4 regions of the Burkholderia sola genome follow, and region 2 is predicted to be linked to each of the others. Evidence: riboswitches for the same ligand, from Rfam matches in the RefSeq annotation. Region 2 holds a riboswitch; each other region holds the start of a gene.

Region 1 (5,329 bases), on a different replicon from region 2:
CGTGCCGCTCTGGATGAAGGTCGGCGGGAAGCCGGCCGCGAAATCGCCGAACAGCGGCGACAGATACGGATGGGCGAGATCGGCGCCGTTCGCGTAGAGCAGGTTGTTCGCCATCAGCGGCGCCGGCAGCACGACATCGACGAGCCGGTTGGTTTCGAAGCTGTCGCCGGATTCGGTCAGGTCGGCTTCCGGCGACAGCAGCACCAGCGCGGCCGGCAGCGGCAGGCCCTCGTCGCGGGCGCGCAGCACCATCGCGGCCGCGAGATTGCCGCCGGCCGAACGGCCGCCGATGACGACGTTTTCCGGTGCGTAATGCTTCAGCACGTAGGCATAGGTTGCGACGCAGTCGTCGAGCGCGGCGGGATACGGATGCTCGGGCGGCATCCGGTAGTCGACGCCGTAGCATCGAATGCCGAGCCGGTCGGCCTGCATTTGCGCGCCGGCACGGCACGCGGCGCCGCCGCCGACGATCAGCGCACCGCCGTGCAGGTCGATGATTGCGCATGCGCCGGACGGCACCGCTTCGGGTGTCGCGACGTGCACGTCCGCAGCGCCGACCCGGATCGTCTCGACGCCCGAACGCAACGAGCCGGCGAACTGCGCGACAGCGGTCGCGTAATGCGCGTCGGCGCTGGCCTTCACGCGCATCCATGCGTCGATGTCGTCGACGGCCGGCATCGCGTGCAGCGCGTTCAGCGGCACGCCGTCGTCGCCGGTCAGGCGTTGCAGCGCGGCGCGCGCTTCATCGCTGATCGAGGTCGGGAAGGGAACGACACGGCTCGGCAGCACGACGCCGTCGGGTTTGTCTTTCATCGCTTGGGTTCCGTTCGGGGCGTCATGCGGGCGAAGGCCAGTGGCGCAGCATCGCGTCGAGCGCATCGAGGCTGCGCGACCACGACGCGTCGGCATCCGGTGCGCTGTGCGAGAAGCCGCCGGCGTTTTCGAGCGTCACGTAGCCCATGAAGAAGCCGCCGAGCAGGCGGATCGCATGCGCGTGCTCGGCATCCGGCAGGTCGTAGCTGCGCAGCACCGCCGACGTCATCCTGACGAGCTGCCCGCCCGCGCTCGCGGCGGCGCGCTCGGCGCTCACCGGATGGCGCGCGGCGGCGAAGCGGCCCGGATGCGCCCGTGCGTAGTCGCGATAGACGTTCGCGAGCGCGGCCAGCGCGTCCTTGCCGGTGCGGCCGGCAAGCGCGTCGGCGGCGCGATCGGCCAGTTCCTGCAGCGCGAACAGCGCGATGCGGCTCTTGAGATCGTCGAAGCTCGGGATATGGGAATACAGGCTCGCCAGCTTCACGTCGAAATGCCGCGCGAGCGCCGCGCCGGTGAGCTGCTCGAAACCGGCTTCATCGGCGAGTTGCGCGCCGGCTTCGACGAGTTTGTCCACGGTAAGGCCGGCACGCGCCATGACGAATGCTACGAAGATTAGTCAAAAACCTAATTCTATTAGCTTTCGTCGCGATGTCAATTTCATGCGCGTGCCGGCGTGGCGCGTTGCGCCGATGCGTGGGGCCGTCAGAACGTATAACTGACCTTGCCGAACGCGGTACGCCCGAGCGTGTTGTAACCGTACGCGGTCATGTACTGCCGGTCGAACAGGTTCGACAGCGATGCCGACACCGTCAGGTGCGAATTGATCCGGTACGACGCGCGCAGGTTTACCGTCAGGTACGACGCCAGATACTGCCGGTTGGCCGGATCGTCGAACGTCGAGCCGCCGTACAGCAGCGACGCGCCCGTGCTCAGCGCATGCAGCTTCAGTTCGTCCCACGTGTGATCGACGTTCAGGCTGACCGTTTGCCGCGGCCGGCGGCTCAGCCACGTCCGGTTCGTTTCGTCCTGCGGATTCAGGATGCCGACCGCGACGCTGATCGGCGTCGAGCGGCCGATCGTGCCCTTGTACGACAGGTCGATGCCGCGAATATGCGAGCGGCCGATGTTCATCGGCGAGAACGTCGCCGGGTTGTACGCGATCAGGTTGTTGACGCGCGTGTCGTAGATCGCTGCGGTGAACGTGCCGTACGCGGTGTTCGCGTCGAGCGCGGCCTCGACCGACGTGCTGCGTTCCGGGCTGAGGTTCGGGTTGCCGTAGCCGGGGTAGTACAGGTCGTTGAACGTCGGCAGCCGGAACGCGTTGCCGTACGACATGCGCGCCGTGTAGACCGGCGTGATCGCCCACGACAGTGCGGCGTTGCCGGTGTTCACCGCTTGCCCGGCGATGATCTCGTGACGGCCGGCGACGAACATCGTTACGCTGCCGAGCGTCGCCGATTGGTGCAGCGAGAACGCGGAATCGTTGCGCGTCGGCACGCCGCCGGGAATGTCGACCGGCAGGAACGCCTGTTCGCGGGTGAAGTCGTACGCGAGCTTCGATTCGCCCGACAACGGCAGGCCGAACAGGTGGAATCGGTGCTCCTGATGAGTCAGCGACGTCGACGTGCTGATCCGCTGCGAATTGATCTGGTCGGTCGCGAGGGCCGGGTCGTCCGCGTAGATGAACTGGCGGTCGTTCGCATAGCCGAACGACTGGTCGAACTGCGTATCGGGCGTGATGTCGAGATGGAACGCAACGCCCGTCGTCAACTGGTGGTCGAGCTCGCGATTCGCGTAGCCGCTGTTGTCGTAGGACAGATCGGAGCGGTGATACAGCGCGAACGTCGAGATCGACCAGTTGTCGCGCGCATAGCCGAGCCGCGCGTCGAGATCCTGCGCGTGATACGGATTGCGGCCGTCTTCGTGGCCGTAGAAGAACGGCCGCGTCGCATCGATGCCGGCCGTGTTGTAGTCGTGCAGCCCGAGCGAATAGGTGAGGCCGCCGAGCGCGGCCAGCGGCCCGGTCGACGGCACCGTTCCCGACGTGCGGAACTGCGTGTCGAACGTCTTGTTCGAGCCGCCGCCGGCCGACACGGTGGTCCGGTTCGGCTGGTTGGCGGCGCGGCGCGTGAAGAGTTGCACGACGCCGCCCATCGCGTTGTTGCCGAACGACGCGGCGGCCGGGCCGGAGATCACCTCGACGCGCTCGAACGCTTCGGTCGGCAGGTCGGCCCACGGCGCGATTCCGGTGGTCGGCGAGCCGATCCGGATGCCGTCGATGAACACGGCGACCTGACTCGCCGACGAGCCGCGGATGCTGACCGACGCGGACGAGCCGGGCCCGCCGTTCTGCGCGACGGTCACGCCCGGCAGCGTCGCGAGCGCCTGCGTGATGCTCGGGTCGGCGGGCGACAGCCGGTCGAGGTCCTCGCGCGTGAGCACCTGGGTCGACGCATAGCGTCGGTCGAACGATTCGGGCAGGTGCCGCGTGTCGGTCACGCTGATCGTCGGCAGGTCCGCGCCGGGCGCGGGCGCGGCGGGCTGCGCGAGCGCCGTTTCGCCGGCCGCGTGGGCGAGCGGGGAAAGCAGCGCGGTGGCGGCGGACGTGGCGAGCAGGTGACGAATGTTCATGAGGCGGCGGGACGAGGCGTGTGACGTGTACGGCGATCGCGGGCGGAGGGCGGGCAGGTGGCGCATGCCGACGGCGCGTCGGTGCGACGCTTCGGGTCGGGAAGCGGATTCGGGAACGATGGACATCTGACGGATCCTGAGGTCGGGTCGTCCATGCAACGGGCGACCGCCGGGGGCGGTGCCGCGCGCATCGGGACACCCCGCCCGGTGCGGCTGCGTGGACCTCGGGTCGATGGCAGGTCTCCTGGCTCGCGGGTCCTCATCCGTGCAGGCCTTCCCGGTTTCCCAGTGGCATGCGGTGGCACGGATTCGCCGCTCACAGTTGCGGGGGCAGCCGCAGATTCGGGGCGTTGCCCCTGCTGCGTTCCCTTTTGATCCCGTCTCCGGGAACCATCAGCGCGCAAGGGTAATGGCGGGCGGTCAGGGACGTCAATCGTCCGGCCGCGCGCGGGTGCGAAAAAACGTCATTGCCCGGCGGCGGCTTTCCGAATCCTTTCGTTCGAGGGGCGCGGGCCGTGTTTCAGGTCTGAAGAAACGGCCGGATTCGAACGCGTCCGGTCGCGCCGGAACCGGCGGCCGTCGTTCCGAAGGCCGACGGCCGGCGCGTGTCGTTATCGATGCGTGCCGCGACGCTCAGGCCGGTGCCGACACCAGCGCGCAGAAGTTCTCGAGATCGACGTTGCCGCCGCTGATCACCACGCCGACGCGCTTGCCCTGCAGCGCATCCTTCATTCGGCGCACGGCGGCGAACGACAGGCAGCCGGTCGGCTCGACGACGAGCTTCATACGCGTGGCGAAGAAGCGCATGCAGTCGACGAGTTCCGCGTCCGTCGCGGTGAGGATGTCGTCGACGTCGCGACGCAGGATCGGGAACGTGAGGTTGCCGAGGTGCTGCGTCTGCGCACCGTCGGCGATCGTGCGCGGGGTGTCGATGTGCACGATCGTGCCGGACCGGAACGATTGCTGTGCATCGTTGCCGGCTTCGGGCTCGACGCCGTACAGCTTCGCGTGCGGCGACAGCGCACGGGTGGCGAGCGCGGTGCCCGACAGCAGCCCGCCGCCGCCGAGCGGCGTGAACACCGCGTCGAGCGGGCCGACTTCGTCGAACAGTTCCTTGGCCGCGGTGCCCTGGCCGGCGATCACGTCCGGGTGATCGTAGGGCGGCACCAGCGTGAGCCCGTGCTTCTCGGCGAGATCGCGCCCGATCTGCTCGCGATCCTCGGTGTAGCGATCGTAGGTCACGACGTTGCCGCCGTAGCCGCGCGTCGCGGCCATCTTCGCGGCCGGCGCGTCCTGCGGCATCACGATCGTCGCGGGAATGCCGAGCATGCGCGCCGACAGCGCGATCGCCTGCGCATGGTTGCCCGACGAGAACGCGACGACGCCGTGGCGCCGCTGTTCCGCGTTGAAGCGCGACAGCGCGTTGAACGCGCCGCGGAACTTGAAGGCGCCCATGCGCTGCAGGTTCTCGCACTTGAAGAACACCTGCGCGCCGAGCGCGTCGTCGATCGTCCGCGACGTCATCACCGGCGTGCGGTGCGCGTGGCCTTCGAGCCGGGTCGCGGCGGCGGCGACGTCGCCGTACGTGGGGAGAGCGGGAGAGTTCATGGTTGCTGGAGGATTGAAAAGTCAGTCGACTGGAATGCGGGGGCGCACCGGGTCACTTCGCATCGTTGTAGACGGTGGCGCGCGACACGCCGAGATGCTGCGACACGATCTCCATCGCGCGGCGCACCTCGAGGAAGCCGTCGGCCTTCAGCGTCTGCATCAGCTCGCGGCGCTGGTCGGTCTTCAACTCGCGCGGCGTCGTCGCAAGGCGCGTCGCGAAGGCGTCGATGCGCTGCCGGATCGCGTCCGCGCCGGCCGGGTCGAGCGTGTCGACGAC
Region 2 (5,329 bases):
TGATGAATCGACGCGATATAGGCCGAGCACGAAAATGGCCGCACGATGCCGGTCGTGCCGAGGATCGACAGCCCGCCGACGATGCCCAGGCGCGGGTTCATCGTCTTCAGCGCGAGCGCCTCGCCGCCTTCGACGCCGATCGTCACGTCGAAACCGCCCGTGTAGCCGTGTTCAGCGGCGAGCGCTTCGAGGTGCGTGGTCATCATCTGGCGCGGCACCGGGTTGATCGCCGGTTCGCCGACCGGCAGCGTGAGCCCCGCACGCGTGACCGTGCCGACGCCCGGCCCCGCATGAAAACGCACGCCGGGCGCCCCCGCGAGCGCGACGCGCGCGAAGATCAGCGCGCCGTGCGTGACGTCCGGATCGTCGCCGGCATCCTTGATCGTGCCGGCTTCGGCGCCGTCGGCCGTGACGCGGCAGAATTCGAGCCGCATCATCACGCGCTGTCCCTTCGGCAGCACGATCTCGACCGCGTCGTCCGCGTGACCCGCGAGCAGCAGCCGCGCGGCCGCGAGCGACGTCGCGGTCGCGCAGCTGCCGGTCGTGTAGCCGAAGCGCAGCGGCGCGGGCTGTTCGGGGGTTTCGTCGCGCATCACGCGTCCGCTGGGTTCGACGGGTTCGCCCTATTCGACGAACCTGCCGCGTCGGCCGCGTCTGTCGCGTCTGTCGCGTCGGGCTTGCGCCCGTCGTACAGCGTGACCGGCAGCGGCTGCCGCCACGTGTCGAAGCGGCCGAGCGGTTCGGCGTGCGCGAGCGACACGCGCGTGAGCGTGCCGCCGTGCGCATCGCGCCACGCGGCGAGCGCCATCTCGCCTTGCAGCGTGACCGCGTTCGCGACCAGCCGTCCGCCGGGTTTCAGCGACGCCCAGCACGCGTCGAGCACGCCGGGCGCCGTCGCGCCGCCGCCGATGAAGATCGCGTCGGGCGCGGCGAGCCCCGCGAGCGCATCGGGCGCACGGCCCGCGACGAGTTGCAGGCCCGGCACGCCGAGCGTATCGCGGTTGTGTTCGATGAAGCGCTGCCGCTCCGCATGCGCTTCGATCGCGATCGCCTGGCAGGATGGATGCGCGCGCATCCATTCGATGCCGATCGAGCCGCTGCCGGCGCCGACGTCCCACAGCAGTTCGCCGCCCGCGGGCGCGAGGCGCCCGAGCGTCATCGCGCGCAGGTCGCGCTTGGTGAGCTGGCCGTCGTGGCGGTACGCGTCGTCGGGCAGGCCGGGCGTGAGCGCGCGGCGCGGCGCGTCGGGGCCCGCCCGGCAGTCGAGCGCGACGAGATTGAGTGCGGCGGTTTCGTCGATGTTCCAGTCGTGCGCGAGGCCGTCGATCCGCCGTTCGAGCGGGCCGCCCAGATGTTCGAACACGCTGATGCGCGTCGGCCCGAAGCCGCGGGCGACGAGTTCGGCCGCGACCGCGGCCGGCGTACGGCCGTCGGCGCTCAGCACGAACAGCCGCCGGCCCGGCAGCAGGTGGCGGCCCAGCGTCGCGAGCGGACGCCCGACGAGCGAGACCGCGCCGACGTCCTGCAGCGCCCAGCCGAGCCGCGCGGCCGCGAGCGACAGCGACGACGGCGCGGGCAGCACGCGCCATTCGTCGGGGGAAAGCGCGCGGGCGAGCGTCGCGCCGACGCCGAACAGCATCGGGTCGCCGCTTGCGAGCACGCACACGGGCGCGCCGCGGCGCGCGAGCAGCCCCGACAGGTCGAACGGCGATGGCCATGCTTCGCGCGCGGCGCGCAGCCGCGCGGGCAGCATGTCGAGATGCCGTTTCGCGCCGACCACGTGCGTCGCATCGAGCAGCGCGCGCCGCGCGTGGCGTCCGAGCCCCGCGTAACCGTCGTCGCCGATGCCCACTACCGTCAGCCACGCCGTCATGCACCCTTCCCCATCGTTCGATTCCATCGTGTCGCCGCGCGGCCGTGAAAGCGCCGGTGCCGCCGTCCGCGTTGCAAAAAACGGCATGGTACCGTGTTCCACCCGGCGTTTCATCTGCCGGCTCGCCCGCGCCCGACCGTTGCCCGCTTCGCCGGCCTCGAACGGCCGGCCGGTCGCGAATCGCGGCCGAAATCGGGTATCCTACGGCCGTTCGTTCGCCGGTGCCCTTCGGGGCCGAAGAGGGAACACAGGGCGCACCGCGCGCCGCTGTGGCTGCCCCCGCAACTGTAGACAGCGAGCCGATCTCCCCCTCATGCCACTGGTTTCACCGGGAAGGCCGGGAGGCGGCGCCGACCTGTCAGCCAGGAGACCTGCCGGCCAGAAAGTGCGTGCGTGCCAGTCGGCGTCGGGCGGGGTGTACCGATGCGTTGGCCGTGGCGCCACACTGTTCCGGTATCCCGTTGAATTCCGCCCCCGATTCGATTCCTGCGTCGCCCATCGTGCGCCCGTCGGCTTGCCCGGGGCTCGTGCGCGTGGTCGCGGCCGCCGACGGCGGGCTGTGCCGGATCAAGCTGCCGGGCGGCCGGCTCGACACGCGCCAGGCGCGTGCGATCGCCGCCGCCGCGCGCCTGCACGGCTCCGGCGAGATCGATGCGACCAATCGCGCGAATCTCCAGTTGCGCGGCATTCGCGACGGTGCGTCCGATGCGCTCGCGCGCGCGCTGCTCGAAGCAGGGCTCGGCCCGCGCACAAGCGCCGGCAACACCGCCATCGATGCGGCCGCGCTCGCGGCGAGCGACGACGTTCGCAACGTGATGCTGAGCCCGCTCGCCGGGCACGACCCGGCCGCGCTCGTCGATAGCCGGGCGCTCGCCATGCCGCTGCTCGACATGCTCGCGAGCGAGCCGCGCCGCGGCGAACTGTCGCCGAAATTCTCGATCCAGCTCGACGGCGGCGAAGCGGTCGCGGCGCTCGATCATCCGCACGACGTCTGGCTCGCCGCGTGGCGTCGCGGCGACGGCGCGGTACGTCTCGCGGCGGGGCTGGCCGGCTGCCCTCCGGTTGCGCACGACGACCGGCCCGCGTCGGTCGACGTGTCGATCGATCAGGGCGTCGCACTGGTCCGCGCACTGCTGCTCGCGTTCCTCGATCTCGCGCCGGCCGACGTCACGCGGATGCGCGCGTTGCTGTCGATGTGCGGCGAACGCACGCTGCTCGAGCGCGCGCAACACTATCTGCCGTTCCCGCTCGCGGCCGATCCGACGCTCGCCGGCTGGCGGCGCACGCCCGCGGACGCCGCGTTGCGTTTCGGCGCATACCCGTCGCGCGACGCGGCACGCTGCAGCATCGGCGCGCAATTCGCGCTCGGGCGGCTTGACGCGGCGCAACTGGAGCGGCTCGCCGCGCTGGCCGAAGCCGACGGCGACGGCACGCTGTCGATGACGCCGTGGCAAGGCGTGTTCATGCACGGCGTATCGAACCAACACGCGGCCGCGACGCGCGAAGCACTCGCGTCGCTCGGCCTCGTGTGCGCGGCGTCCGACCCGCTGGCGACGCTCGTCGCCTGCACCGGCAGCGCGGGCTGCGCGAAAGCGCACGCCGACACGAAACACGACGCGCGCGTGCTTGCTGCGCGCGTCGGCCATCCGCTCGACGTGCATCTGACCGGTTGCGAACGCCACTGCGCGCTGCCGCACGCTGCCGTGCATACGCTCGTCGCGGTGGCGCCCGAACGCTACGACCTTTATCGGCGCGACGCGGCCGCGGGCCTCGGCGCCCTGCTCGCGCGCCGTCTGACGATTGACCAGGCCGCGATCCGCCTCATGGACGCGCGGCACAGCCAGGACACCACCGATGCTTGACTACATTCGCGACGGGCAGGAAATCTACCGTCAGTCGTTCGCGACGATCCGCGCCGAGGCCGACCTGTCGCAGGTGCCGCCCGATCTCGAGAAACTCGCGGTACGCGTGATCCATGCGAGCGGGATGGTCGACGTCGTGTACGACCTGCGTTTTTCCGCTGGCGCCGGCACGGCCGGCCGCACCGCGCTCGCGGCCGGCGCACCGATCCTGTGCGACGCGAGGATGGTCGCCGAAGGCATCACGCGCGCGCGGCTGCCCGCGGCCAACCGCGTGATCTGCACGCTCGGCGAGCCGCAGGTGCCCGATCTCGCGCAACGCCTCGGCAACACGCGCTCGGCCGCCGCGCTCGAACTGTGGCGTCCGCATCTCGCGGGCAGCGTCGTCGTGATCGGCAATGCGCCGACCGCGCTGTTCCACCTGCTCGACATGATCGACGCCGGCGCGCCGCGCCCCGCGCTGATCGTCGGTTTCCCGGTCGGCTTCATCGGCGCGGCCGAATCGAAGGCGGCGCTCGACGCCGACAGCCGCGGCGTGCCGTACGTCACGCTGCTCGGCCGGCGCGGCGGCAGCGCGATGGCCGCCGCCGCGGTGAATGCGCTCGCGACGGAGGTCGAATGACGCGCGCGCGCGGACGGCTGTTCGGGGTCGGGGTCGGCCCCGGCGATCCGGAACTGATGACGATCAAGGCGCTACGCGTGCTGCAGGCGGCGCCCGTGGTCGCGTATTTCGTCGCGAAGGGCAAGAAAGGCAACGCGTACGGCATCGTCGAAGCGCACCTGCTCGACGGACAGACGCAACTGCCCCTCGTCTATCCGGTGACGACCGAGGCGCTGCCGCCGCCGCTGTGCTACGAGACGGTGATCGCAGATTTCTACGACACCGCGGCCGAGATCGTCGCCGCGCACCTCGATGCAGGCCGCGACGTCGCGGTGATCTGCGAAGGCGACCCGTTCTTCTACGGCTCGTACATGTACCTGCACGACCGTCTCGCGCCGCGCTACGACACCGAGGTGATCCCGGGCGTGTGCGCGATGCTCGGCGGCACGGCCGTGCTCGGCCAGCCGCTCGTCTATCGCAACCAGAGCCTGTCGGTGCTGTCGGGCGTGCTGCCCGAGCACGAACTGCGCGAGCGGCTCGCGCGGGCCGACGCGGCCGTCGTGATGAAGCTCGGCCGCAATTTCGACAAGGTGCGGCGCGTGCTCGACGAACTCGGGCTCGCGAAGCGCGCGCTCTACGTCGAGCGCGCGACGATGGCGAACCAGCGCATCGTGCCGCTCGACGAAGTCGATCCGATGGCGTCGCCGTATTTCTCGCTGCTCGTCGTGCCGGGGGAAAAATGGCAAGGATGACGACGCCGCCCGCGATCGTGATCCTCGGCGCGGGCGCGCTCGATACCGCGCGACGTATCCAGGCGCGTTATCCAGATGCCCTCGTGCACGGTCTCGCGTCGCGCGTCGACGCCGACGTGCCGTTCGACGAACTCGGCCCTCACCTGCGCGAACTCTATGCGCGCGGCTTGCCGATCGTCGCGCTGTGCGCGGCCGGCATCGTGATCCGCTGCCTCGCGCCCGCGCTCGCCGACAAGGGCGTCGA
Region 3 (5,329 bases), 920 kb from region 2:
CTTCGACCGCGATCGGCGCACTCATCTTCGCGCTGTCCATCGGCGCCGCGGCCATCGCCATCATGCGCGGGTACGGCTGCACGTTGCGGCCGCTGCCGACGTTCACGTCGCGGATCGTGTAGCTGTTGTAGCCGAACGCCTTCGCGGCTTCGTCCGCGCGGGCGCGGAACGACTTGATCGCTTCGGTCGTGAGCTTCTGCTCGGCCGTGCGCTGCGCTTCCGGCGACAGCGAGAACTCGACGTTCGCAACCTGCATCAGGTTCGACAACTGGCCTGCCAGCTTCGACGCCGCGGCGAAATCGCGCGATTCGAGCGCGACCTCGGTGCGGCCGCGCCATGCGGAGATCTTGCCGTCGCGATCGGTGCTCGGATACACGGAGAACGCGCCCGTGTGCGCGGTGACGCCCGACACGCCCTTCGCCTGCGACAGCGCCGCATCCGCGCGCTGGTTCAGCTGCGCGGTGAGGCTGCCCGGGTCCTTGGCCTGCTGCTCGTAGAACAGCGTGATGTGGATGATGTCCTGCGGCACGTCGGCGCTGGCCTGCGACGAAAGCGACAGCACGCCGGCCGGCTCGGGAAAGTGCGGGTTCGCCGTCTGGGCGTGCGCGGCGGGCGACGCGAGCGTCAGCGCGACGGGAACGGCGGCGGCGAGAGCGAGCGACAGCGCGAGTGCGGATTTCTTGGTCATTGTTGGACTCCTTGTGCGAGGGCGCGCACGCGGATCACGCGTGCGCGACGCGGGCGTACCGCGCGACGAAAAAAACGACGGCCGGCCGATCGGCCGACAGCGGTTGCTTAGGCTGCGCGAAAGCGCCGCGAGTTCCGTTGCGGCAGTGCGTACTGAACAGATTTGACCTTTTGGCCGGTGCCTACTTCATCAACTTTTCGGTGATGAACCGCCATTCCGCGCGCGTGACGGGCGTGATCGACAGCCGGTTGCCGCGGGCGAGCACGCGCATGTCGGCGAGCTCGTCGTGCTCGCGCAGCGCGGCGAGCGGCACGAGCGGCGACTTCTTCACGAAGCGCACGTCGACGAGCAGCCAGCGTGGCGCTTCCTGCGTCGATTTCGGGTCGTAATAGGGGCTTTTCGGATCGAACTGTGTGGGATCGGGGTAGGGCGTGGACGATACTTCGGCGAGGCCCGCGATGCCCGGCTCGGGGCAGCTCGAGTGATAGAACAGCACGCCGTCGCCGATCTTCATCGTGTCGCGCATGAAATTACGCGCTTGATAATTGCGCACGCCGGTCCACGGCAGCGAGCGCTGCGGTGCGTTGGCGAGATCGTCGATGCTTGCTTCGTCCGGTTCGGACTTCATCAGCCAATATTGCATGGATCGTAATCGACGCAGAAGGGGCATGAGGGTCTGTTTGCATGCGGAACGCGCACCCCAAACGAAAAATACAATTCACGGGAATGCCCGAAATCGCCCGCATGGCGGCGTCGCTCGTCACTTGTTTGGCTCGGCCAAACGGCGCTCCTCACTTCTTGCCCTGCGAGCGATTTCGGGCATTCGCATGCGCGTTCCGCATGCAAACAGCCCCTCAAAAAGGAAACGGCATCGGGAGTTCCCGATGCCGTTGGATAGGCCCCCGCCTTGGCCGCTAGGCCGGCATCCTGAACCTGAGGTTCAGAATTGGTCGCAGTTAGCAGCACTTCGGGTACATCAGACAGAGTGACGCGCGCGCCCGTGCTACAAATTTCCGCAACCGTGCACATGGCATTGGTTCAAGGAATATATGACCTTGGCGAACCAGGCAGGGAAGCTGACTGAACTGTGTTTCGATGCGCCAATTTGACCACCGTTGACCGTCGAGATCAAGCGGAATCGACGCATCGTTTCAAACGTTACTGCGTCTCGTGCTGTGCGAGCACCGCGCCGAGCTGTTCGTTCATCTGATGCATTGTACGACGGATTTCTTCCGCCGGAAATGCTTCGCCGTGCCGCACGCTCGTTTGCAGCCGCAGCAATTCCGATGCAAGCGACAGCGCCGCCATCACCGCGATGCGATCGGTGCCGCGCACCGAGCTGTTCGAGCGGATTTTCGACATTTCGGCATCGACGCGCGCGACCGCTTCGAGCAGCGCCGCTTCGGTCTCGGCCGAACAGGCGAGCCGATAGGGCTGACCGAGAATCGAGACTTCGATCTGCTTGGTGCTCATGCATGTTCTCCGTGGCTGGCCGCGTCATCGCCATCCGTGCGCGCCTGCGCATCGAGCAGGTCGAGCTGGTTGTCGGCTTGCTCCGCGCTCTTCGAGCGCGGCAGCTTTTCGAGAATCGCGTTCAGTTTCACCTGGGCGTCGTCGATCTTCGCCGACAGCGTGTCGCGCTCTGCCGCGAGCGCATTGCGTTCGTCGCGCAGCTGCGCGAGTTCCGCGCGGACCGTATCCGCTTCCGCGCGCAATTGCGCGACCTGCTCCTCGAGCGCGAGCCGTTCCGAGTGATAGCGCTTGTTCAGCGAAATCAGACGGCCAATATTTTGAGACAGGGTTTCGAGTTCGTTGAGCATTTGCTGCGTCCTCTAAAGACCCAGCATTTTAGCGCGGAATACCGCGCAATCCGACATCTGTAACGTTTCCAGTCGTAACACCCCTGCTTCTTGCCGCGAATAGGCATGTCCGACGCCGGTCCGGACGCTTCCTTGACGCTCGCGCGACCGGCTCCTAAACTGGCGCCGCCTCGGTGCTCGCGCGCAGGATGCGCGGTTAAACGGGAAGCAGGGGGCGGGCTCCGCGAGCGCGCCAACCTGCGCTGCCCCCGCAACGGTAAGCGGCCGCGTCGCGTGACGCAGGCCGGCTCGGGCGCGTTTCGCGTGCAGGTCGCACGCAGGCGCGGGCCACTGCGCGTCATCGCGCGGGAAGGCGAGCCGGACCGCCGCCAGCCCGGATACCGGCCGAGACGGGGAGCCCGCAAGGGCTCCATGACGCGCGGCCTGCGGGGAAGCGGGGCGCGCAATGCTTCACGGAACGTTCTTCGATGCCGACCCCAATCGTTCGCCACGCGCCCCTGTCGCGCCCGGCCGGCCACCGCAAGCGGATGCACCGCGCGTCGGGCGCGCGGCCGTGCGCCGCATGAGCGCCGCGCGCGCCACCGTCATCTGGGCCGCGCTGGCCGCCGTGGTCGCGCTGCTGTTCGTCGCGTCGCTGTCGATCGGCAGCGTGCCGATGTCGCCGTGGCAGGCGCTTGCGTCGCTCGTGCCGCACGGCGGCGATACCTTGTTTGCCGATATCGTCCGGACGCTGCGCCTGCCGCGCGCGCTCGCGGGTTTCGCGTGCGGCGCGCTGCTCGCGCTGGCCGGCGCGTTGTTGCAGGTGCTGCTGCGCAATCCGCTCGCGGAGCCGTACGTGCTGGGCGTGTCCGGCGGCGCGGCCGGCTTCGCGCTCGTCGCGATGATCGCGGGCGGCGCGTGGTGGCTCGTCGACGCATCCGCATTCGCCGGTTCGCTCGTCTCGGTCGCGCTCGTGCTCGGTCTCGCGAGGCGGGAGCTGTGGCGCGGCGAATCGCGCGACGCATCGCCGCGGCTGCTGCTCACGGGCGTCGTGATCGCGGCGGGATGGGGCGCGCTCGTCACGCTGTTGCTGTCGCTCGCGCCCGATGCACGGCTGCGCGGCATCATCTTCTGGCTGACCGGCGACCTGAACGGCGCGACGGCGCCGTGGTTCGCGTGGGGCGCGCTGTTGCTGAGCGCATGCGCCGCGCTGCCGGCCGCGCCGCAACTGAACGTGCTGCTGCGCGGCGACGCGACCGCGCAGGCGCTCGGCGTGCCGGTCGCGCGGCTGCGCGTGCGGATCTATCTCGTCGCGTCGCTGGCCGCCGCGGCCGCGGTCACGACGGCCGGTACGATCGGCTTCGTCGGCCTCGTCGTGCCGCACGCGTTGCGGCTCGCGTTCGGCAACGACCAGCGGATGCTGCTGCCGGCCGCGATGCTCGCGGGCGGTGGCGGCGTGATGGCGGCCGACCTGCTCGCGCGCACCGCGATCGCGCCCGCACAATTGCCGGTGGGCGTGATGACCGCGTTGATCGGCGTGCCCGTGTTCCTGTGGATGTTGCTGAGGAGGCCGATGCGATGACAGGCACCGCAGCACCGCACGCCGCTGCCGGCGACATGCGCTACATGGCCGTCGACCTGACGCTGAAGGCCGGCGCGCGCACGCTGCTCGACCGCTTCACGCACGCGTTCCGCCCCGGCGAGATCTGGTGCGTCGCCGGGCCGAACGGCGCGGGCAAGACGACGCTGCTCGCCACGCTCGCGGGACTGCAGCCGCCCGCCGGCGGACACGTCGAGATCGACGGTCGGCCGCTTGCCGCATGGCGTCCCGAGCAACTCGCGCAGCGCCGCGCGCTGATGCCGCAGCAACTGCACGATGCGTTCAGCGCGACCGTGTTCGACACGGTGCTGCTCAACCGCTTTCCATATCTCGGCGGCTGGGGTTGGGAGCGCGACGGCGACCGCGCGGCCGCGCGCGAGGCGCTCGCGACATTCGACCTGAACCCGCTCGCGTCGCGCGACGTGATGTCGCTGTCGGGCGGCGAGCGGCAGCGGGTCGCGCTGGCCGCGACGCTGTGCCAGGATGCGCCGCTGATGTTGCTGGACGAACCGCTCGCGCATCTCGACCTGCATCACCAGATCGACTGCCTGACCGCGCTGGCCGCCTGGCTCGCGGCGGGCCCGCGCACGGTGATGTTTTCGTGTCACGACCTGAATCTCGCGCGGCGTTTCGCGACGCATGCGCTGTTGCTCGACGGCCGCGGGCATGCGTGGGCCGGCCGCGTGCATGATGTGCTGACGCCCGAGCGCGCGAGCGACGCGTTCGGCTATCCGCTCGTGCTGATCCGCGAGAACGGCCGCGATGCGCTGTTGCCGGCGTGGCCCGCGCGACAATGATCTTTCCCGTTCCGAATTTTCCGATGCGCGGCGCATGCCGCGCCCACCATACGGCCCCTCGATGACCACTTCGACCCAATTCCCGCCCGCGATCGCGCCGCTAGACGACGCGCTGCGCACGCGCCTGCAGCATGTGATCGACCACAAGACCAAGCCGCCCGGCAGCCTCGGCCAGCTCGAGGCGCTCGCGCTGCAGATCGGCCTGATCCAGCGCACCGAGCGGCCGGTCGTGCAGCGTCCGGTGACGATCGTGTTCGCGGGCGACCACGGGATCGCGGCCGAGGGCGTCAGCCCTTATCCGCAGGCGGTGACCGCGCAGATGGTCGCGAACTTCCTCGCCGGCGGCGCGGCGATCAACGCGTTCTCGGGCGTCGCGCAGAGCACGCTCGAGATCGTCGATGCGGGCGTCGCGTCGCCGCTGCCGCTGTCGGACCGGCTGGTGTCG
Region 4 (5,329 bases), on a different replicon from region 2:
GGCGCTCGATGCCGGCGACCGGCTGCGGGCCAGCGTGGCGCGAGGATAGGCTGGACTGCAAATCATGTTCGCGGAGCGACAGGTGAGTAAGCGTGTTTCGTCGTGCTCACCGGAAGCGCTGATTCATTGCGACCGCGATCGCTTGACGGTCAGCGCAATCGGTCTTCGGCCGCCGCGGGCGAGCGGTGTTCTGGCCGGCCATGCTCGGTTGGACCGCTTTCCTCACGATGGCATGCGGTGCCGAGACGAGCATGAATGCAATGCGCAATAAGTGGCGCGGCAGCAGCGCAACTGTCCCCGCTCCCGCTACTGCGCGTCATGGAAGATGATGCCGACCGTGTGGCGATGGCCGCTTCGGATCCGGCTCACGCCGTGGCGCAGGTTGACGCGATAGACGCCGCGGGTTCCCTGCACGGGCCGGCCGTGTACCGCGAAGATCACTGCGTCGCCTTGCGTCAGCGGCACCACTTCCGCACGCGACTGCATGCGTGGCCGCTGTTCCGTCAACACGAACTCCCCGCCACTGAAATCGCGGCCCGGCGCCGACAGCAGGATCGCGACCTGCAGCGGAAACACGTGCTCGCCATACAGGTCCTGATGGAGGCAGTTGTAGTCGTCGGCGCCGTATTGCAGGATCAGCGGCGTCGATCGCGTCTGTCCTGCCGCGTGGCAGCGATCGAGGAACGTCGCATGGTTTTTCGGATAACGGACGTCGATCCCGAGTGCCTGGTTCCAGCGATTCGCGATCGGTGCGAGATGCGGGTAGATCGTCGTGCGCAGCTCGGCGATGATCGCAGGCAGCGGATACGCGAAATATTTGTACTCACCGCGGCCGAAGCCGTGTCGCGCCATCACGACACGTGAACGATAGAGCGCATCGCGGGGATAGAGCGACGCGAGCGCATCGCACTCGCTTGCCGACATCAGGCCCGGCACGCGCGCGCATCCGTAGCGATCGAGCTCGGCATCGACGCTCGGCCAGTCGAGAGAGTCGACGCGTTGCGCGATGTCCGGCGGTTCGACGGCAGGGGGCAGATCGAGAATGTTCACGGGCGTACCTCGGGGCATCGGCGGTGTCGCGCCGTGCGGTCGCGCACGGTCGAATCCACGACGAAAGTTGACGAACCCAGTCTAGCGGCGTCCGGGCGCCGGCACGCTCCAGATCTTGCGCTTTAATTCCGGCCAGGAAACGGGGAAACGTTGAAGGCGCGGTATCGGCACACTGAATGTGGCGACGGGCCGGAGCGGCGAGGGAAGCGGAAAGGCGGAGAAGCGCCACATCCAACCTACCGCAGCAGGTAGCCGGCTATCGCCCGCCCCCCGCCGCGTACACGATCACGCCAGCGACCGGAACAACCAGTAAAGCCCAGCCGCCAGCGCGATCGACGCCGGCAGCGTCAGCACCCATGCGAGGACGAGGCTGCGCACCGTGCTCCATTGCAGCCCGGAGCCGTTCGCCGCCATCGTGCCCGCGACACCCGACGACAGCACGTGAGTCGTCGACACGGGCAGCCCGTACATGTCGGCGGCGCCGATCGTCAGCATCGCGACCAGTTCGGCCGATGCGCCCTGTCCGTACGTCAGATGCTGCTTGCCGATTTTTTCGCCGACGGTCACGACGATCCGCTTCCATCCGACCATCGTGCCGAGACCCAGTGCGATCGCGACGGCGACCTTCACCCACGTCGGAATGAACTTCGTCGCGTGGTCGAGCTGCTTGCGATAGTTGTCGATCGCGAGCTTGTCGTCGGCGGCGAACGCGGGCTGGCCCGACTTCTCCATCAGACGAATGGCTTCGGACACCAGATACATCGTGTTGCGCACGTTGTCGACGTCGCGCTGCGGCACGGCCGCCATCGAGCCCGACGCGCCGACGGCGGTCGCAAGCGACGTGGACAGCTGCGCGACGGCCGGCAGCACGGCGGGCGTCAGTTCGCGATGCTGCACGTAGTGTTCGACATCGGCGCGCGGGTTCGCGGACGGCGCGACGCCGTTCGTGTATTTCCCGAACGTCGCGGCCGCCTGGTTCGCGACCGCCACGAAGGTCTGCGATTCGGCGGGCGTGACGGCCTTGTTCAGCGCATACGCGGTGGGCACCGTGCCGATCAGGATCAGCATGATGAGGCCCATCCCTTTCTGTCCGTCGTTCGACCCGTGCGCGAACGACACGCCGGTGCAGGTGAGGATCAGCAGGCAGCGAATCCAGAACGGCGGCGGCTGATCCTTCGGCGGCTCCTTGTACAACTCAGGAATCCGCACGGCGGCCTTCAGCACGAGCAGCAGCAGCGACGCACACAGGAAGCCGACGATCGGCGACAGCAGCAGCGACTTGCCGACGCCGAGCGCCTGGCCCCAGTCGACACCGCTCGTGCCGGACGGCCCGTGCAGCAACTGGTTCATCAGCCCGACGCCGATGATCGACCCGATCAGCGTGTGCGAGCTCGACGACGGCAACCCGAAATACCAGGTCGCGAGGTTCCAGACGATCGCGGCGATCAGCAGCGCGAACACCATCGCGAAGCCCGAGCCGCTGCCGACCTGCAGGATCAGCTCGACCGGCAGCAACTGCAGGATCCCGAACGCGACGGCGCCGCTCGAAACCATTACGCCGAGGAAGTTCCACATGCCCGACCAGATCACCGCGACGTTCGGCGTCAGCGAGTGCGTATAGATCACGGTCGCGACCGCATTCGCGGTGTCGTGGAAGCCGTTGACGAATTCGAAGCCGAGCGCGATCAGCAGCGCGGCGCCGAGCAGCAGGTACGGGAACAACGTCCCTTCGCGGACCGGCGCCAGATCGTCGATCAGGTGCGTGGCGATATAGACGGCGCCGAGCACGAGCACCAGCAGGAACGCGGCATAGCCGATCTGCCGGGTGCGTGCGACGGAGCCCGGATTGTTCGGGGCGGATGAAGCAGGTTGATTCATGACGGCATCTCGTGAGGGAACCGCGTCCGATCCTAGCTGCGGCTAGCAGTCAGTTTGATGACAGTCGGGATGACGAACGGTGTGTCTTACGGGATGTAAGGCGAGCGGCGACATGCGACGCGTCGGCGCGCATCGTTCGCTCACATAGTGAGCAGGACAGTGAGTTTACGCGCCGGTGTCGCGCACGTTGGCGGCCGTCGCGGCCAACGTCCAGCCGCTCGGCGACGCGACGAATGTCGTGCACGACAGCGGCGCGACGTCGAGACGCGCGGCGGCCTCGAGGCTCATCCGCCGCACGTGCGCGAGGGTTGCGCGGACGATCGGCGCATGCGTGATCGCGACGACATCGCGATCCGTCGGCAGCGTGCTCAACCATGTGCCGACCCGATGCGCGGCGGCGTCGAACGATTCGCCGCGATGCGGCGACGCGGACGGCGTGCCGATCCACGCGGCCAGTTCGTCGGGCAGGTCGCGCGCGAGATCGTGCAGCCGCTTGCCGCGCCAGTTGCCGTAGTCGATGTCGCGCAGCGCGTCGTCGATGTCGGCGTGCAACCCGAGCGCATCGGCGGTCTGCGTTGCGCAGCGTGCCGGGCTGCACAGCACGAGCGAGCCGGCAGCACCCGTCAACCGGCCGCGCAGCGCAGCGGCTTCGGCGAGCCCGTGCGCGTCGAGCAGGTCGTCGTCGGGAAACGTGCCGGTGCGCATCGCGCGGGTCGATGCGTGTGCGATCAGGCAGAGCGAGGCAGGTTTGGTCATGTCGGTTGTCGGATGATCCGGAGCGGGACGCGCTTACCCGTGTGTCATCGCTTCAATACGCGAACGTTCGCGCGTACAATTCGCCCGATACGAAGCGCGGAAGCCGGTGCAATTCCGGCGCGGTCGCGCCACTGTAACCGGGGAATCGACGATCCCGGAAGCCAGACCTGCCTTCGTACCCATCCATCATTTGTCGGGGCGCGATTCCCCTGAGGTGCATCCATGAGCGAAGCAGTGCTGAAGCCGGCGGTCGTGCCGGCACCCATCCCCGTCCGCGAGCTGTTGCCCTGGGCCGTGTTCGTCGGCCTGATCCTGCTGCTCGCGCTGTATTTCGTCGGTGCGGAACAGGGCGCGACGTCGCTCGTGCCGGGCATGTATGTCCACGAATTCGTCCACGACGGCCGCCATCTGCTCGGCTTTCCCTGCCACTGACGCGGAGCCTGCGATGGTCGGAAAGCTACTCATGCGCGGGATGCTCGCAGGCATCGCCGCGGGCCTCCTCACGTTCGGTTTCGCCAGGATCGTCGGCGAACCGCAAGTCGATCAGGCGATCGCCGTCGAAGAGAAAACCGCCGCCGCCCAAGGCGAGGCGCCGGAACCCGAGCTGGTCAGCCGCCACACGCAGGCCGGCCTCGGGCTGCTGACGGGCGTCGTGACCTACGGCGCGGCATTCGGCGGACTGTTCTCGCTGGTCTTCGCGTATGCGTACGGACGCGGCAGCCGCCTGCCGGCACGGCCGCTGGCCGCATGGCTCGCGCTGGCGGCGTTCGTTGCGCTCGTGGTCGTGCCGAACCTCAAGTACCCGGCCAATCCGCCGTCGGTCGGCGACCCCGACACGATCGGCTATCGCACCGGCCTGTTCTTCCTGATGATCGCGATCTCGGTCGCGACGATGGTGTTCTCGGTCGGCGTGCGCCGCCATCTGCTGGCGAAGCTCGGCCCGTGGAACGCATCGATCGTCGCCGGGCTCGTGTTCGTCGCGATCATCGCGGCCGTGCAGATCGGGCTGCCGTCGGTCAGCGAGTTGCCGGCCGATTTCCCGGCGACCTTGCTGTGGAGGTTCCGCGTGGCGGCCATCGGCATGCAGGTGATCATGTGGACGACGATCGGCCTACTGTTCGGCGCGTGGGTCGAGCGCGGCGAACGCGCCGGCCTGCGCGCCGCCTGACGCGCGGGGCAACCGGGCGCGCCTAGCGCAGCATGCGCGGCGCGCTCCACGTCGATTCGCGCGCCAGCGCGACGAACGCGGCCAGATAGTCGATCGCTGCGTCCGCTTCGCGGATGCCGAGGAAGATCTGCTTCGCGATGCCGTTCTTGCCGAGCTTGACCGGTACGACCGGCATCCGGTCCGCATACTCGTCGGCAAGCCACCGCGGCAGCGCGGCCACGCCGCGCCCGCTCGCGACCATCTGCAACATGATGTCGGTCGTCTCGATCGACTTGTGCCGCCTCGGCACGATGCCGGCCGGCGTCAGGAACTGGTTGTAGATGTCGAGCCGGTCGGTCTCGACCGGGTACGTGATCAGGATCTCGTCGGTCAGTTGTTCGGGCGTCACGTAGTCGACATTCGCGAACCGGTGCGAATCCGCGACCACCAGCACCTGTTCGTAGTCGAACACCGGGTCGAAGCGCAGCCCCGGCTTGT

Evidence for each region. A riboswitch is a leader RNA that binds a small molecule or an ion and turns the genes downstream of it on or off. The one in region 2 is predicted to bind cobalamin.
Region 1: linked by a shared signal. The riboswitch ahead of KR541_RS26450 (TonB-dependent receptor domain-containing protein) and the one ahead of cobG (precorrin-3B synthase) in region 2 are both predicted to bind cobalamin.
Region 3: linked by a shared signal. The riboswitch ahead of KR541_RS12720 (FecCD family ABC transporter permease) and the one ahead of cobG (precorrin-3B synthase) in region 2 are both predicted to bind cobalamin.
Region 4: linked by a shared signal. The riboswitch ahead of KR541_RS21895 (CbtB domain-containing protein) and the one ahead of cobG (precorrin-3B synthase) in region 2 are both predicted to bind cobalamin.

Annotation. Positions count from the first base shown of each region.
Region 1 covers NZ_FR989676.1:2,229,534-2,234,862, forward strand. The annotation lists gene KR541_RS26440 (alpha/beta hydrolase) at 1-813, opposite strand, end outside; gene KR541_RS26445 (TetR/AcrR family transcriptional regulator) at 836-1,387, opposite strand; gene KR541_RS26450 (TonB-dependent receptor domain-containing protein) at 1,516-3,444, opposite strand; cobalamin riboswitch at 3,662-3,854, opposite strand; gene KR541_RS26455 (threo-3-hydroxy-L-aspartate ammonia-lyase) at 4,078-5,052, opposite strand; gene KR541_RS26460 (helix-turn-helix transcriptional regulator) at 5,105-5,329, opposite strand, start outside.
Region 2 covers NZ_FR989675.1:1,846,520-1,851,848, reverse strand. The annotation lists gene KR541_RS08440 (cobalt-precorrin-5B (C(1))-methyltransferase) at 1-593, opposite strand, end outside; gene cbiE (precorrin-6y C5,15-methyltransferase (decarboxylating) subunit CbiE) at 593-1,873, opposite strand; cobalamin riboswitch at 2,076-2,266, shown strand; gene cobG (precorrin-3B synthase) at 2,374-3,735, shown strand; gene KR541_RS08425 (precorrin-8X methylmutase) at 3,728-4,354, shown strand; gene KR541_RS08420 (precorrin-2 C(20)-methyltransferase) at 4,351-5,085, shown strand; gene cobJ (precorrin-3B C(17)-methyltransferase) at 5,082-5,329, shown strand, end outside.
Region 3 covers NZ_FR989675.1:2,761,875-2,767,203, reverse strand. The annotation lists gene KR541_RS12745 (SIMPL domain-containing protein) at 1-688, opposite strand, end outside; gene KR541_RS12740 (EVE domain-containing protein) at 870-1,331, opposite strand; RNA gene ssrS (6S RNA) at 1,584-1,765, opposite strand; gene KR541_RS12730 (cell division protein ZapA) at 1,847-2,161, opposite strand; gene KR541_RS12725 (ATPase) at 2,158-2,508, opposite strand; cobalamin riboswitch at 2,663-2,911, shown strand; gene KR541_RS12720 (FecCD family ABC transporter permease) at 2,954-4,069, shown strand; gene KR541_RS12715 (ABC transporter ATP-binding protein) at 4,066-4,884, shown strand; gene cobT (nicotinate-nucleotide--dimethylbenzimidazole phosphoribosyltransferase) at 4,946-5,329, shown strand, end outside.
Region 4 covers NZ_FR989676.1:1,177,463-1,182,791, forward strand. The annotation lists gene KR541_RS21875 (DHA2 family efflux MFS transporter permease subunit) at 1-49, shown strand, start outside; gene KR541_RS21880 (2OG-Fe(II) oxygenase) at 307-1,068, opposite strand; gene KR541_RS21885 (inorganic phosphate transporter) at 1,336-2,928, opposite strand; gene KR541_RS21890 (histidine phosphatase family protein) at 3,094-3,684, opposite strand; cobalamin riboswitch at 3,735-3,873, shown strand; gene KR541_RS21895 (CbtB domain-containing protein) at 3,907-4,116, shown strand; gene KR541_RS21900 (CbtA family protein) at 4,130-4,852, shown strand; gene KR541_RS21905 (LysR family transcriptional regulator) at 4,875-5,329, opposite strand, start outside.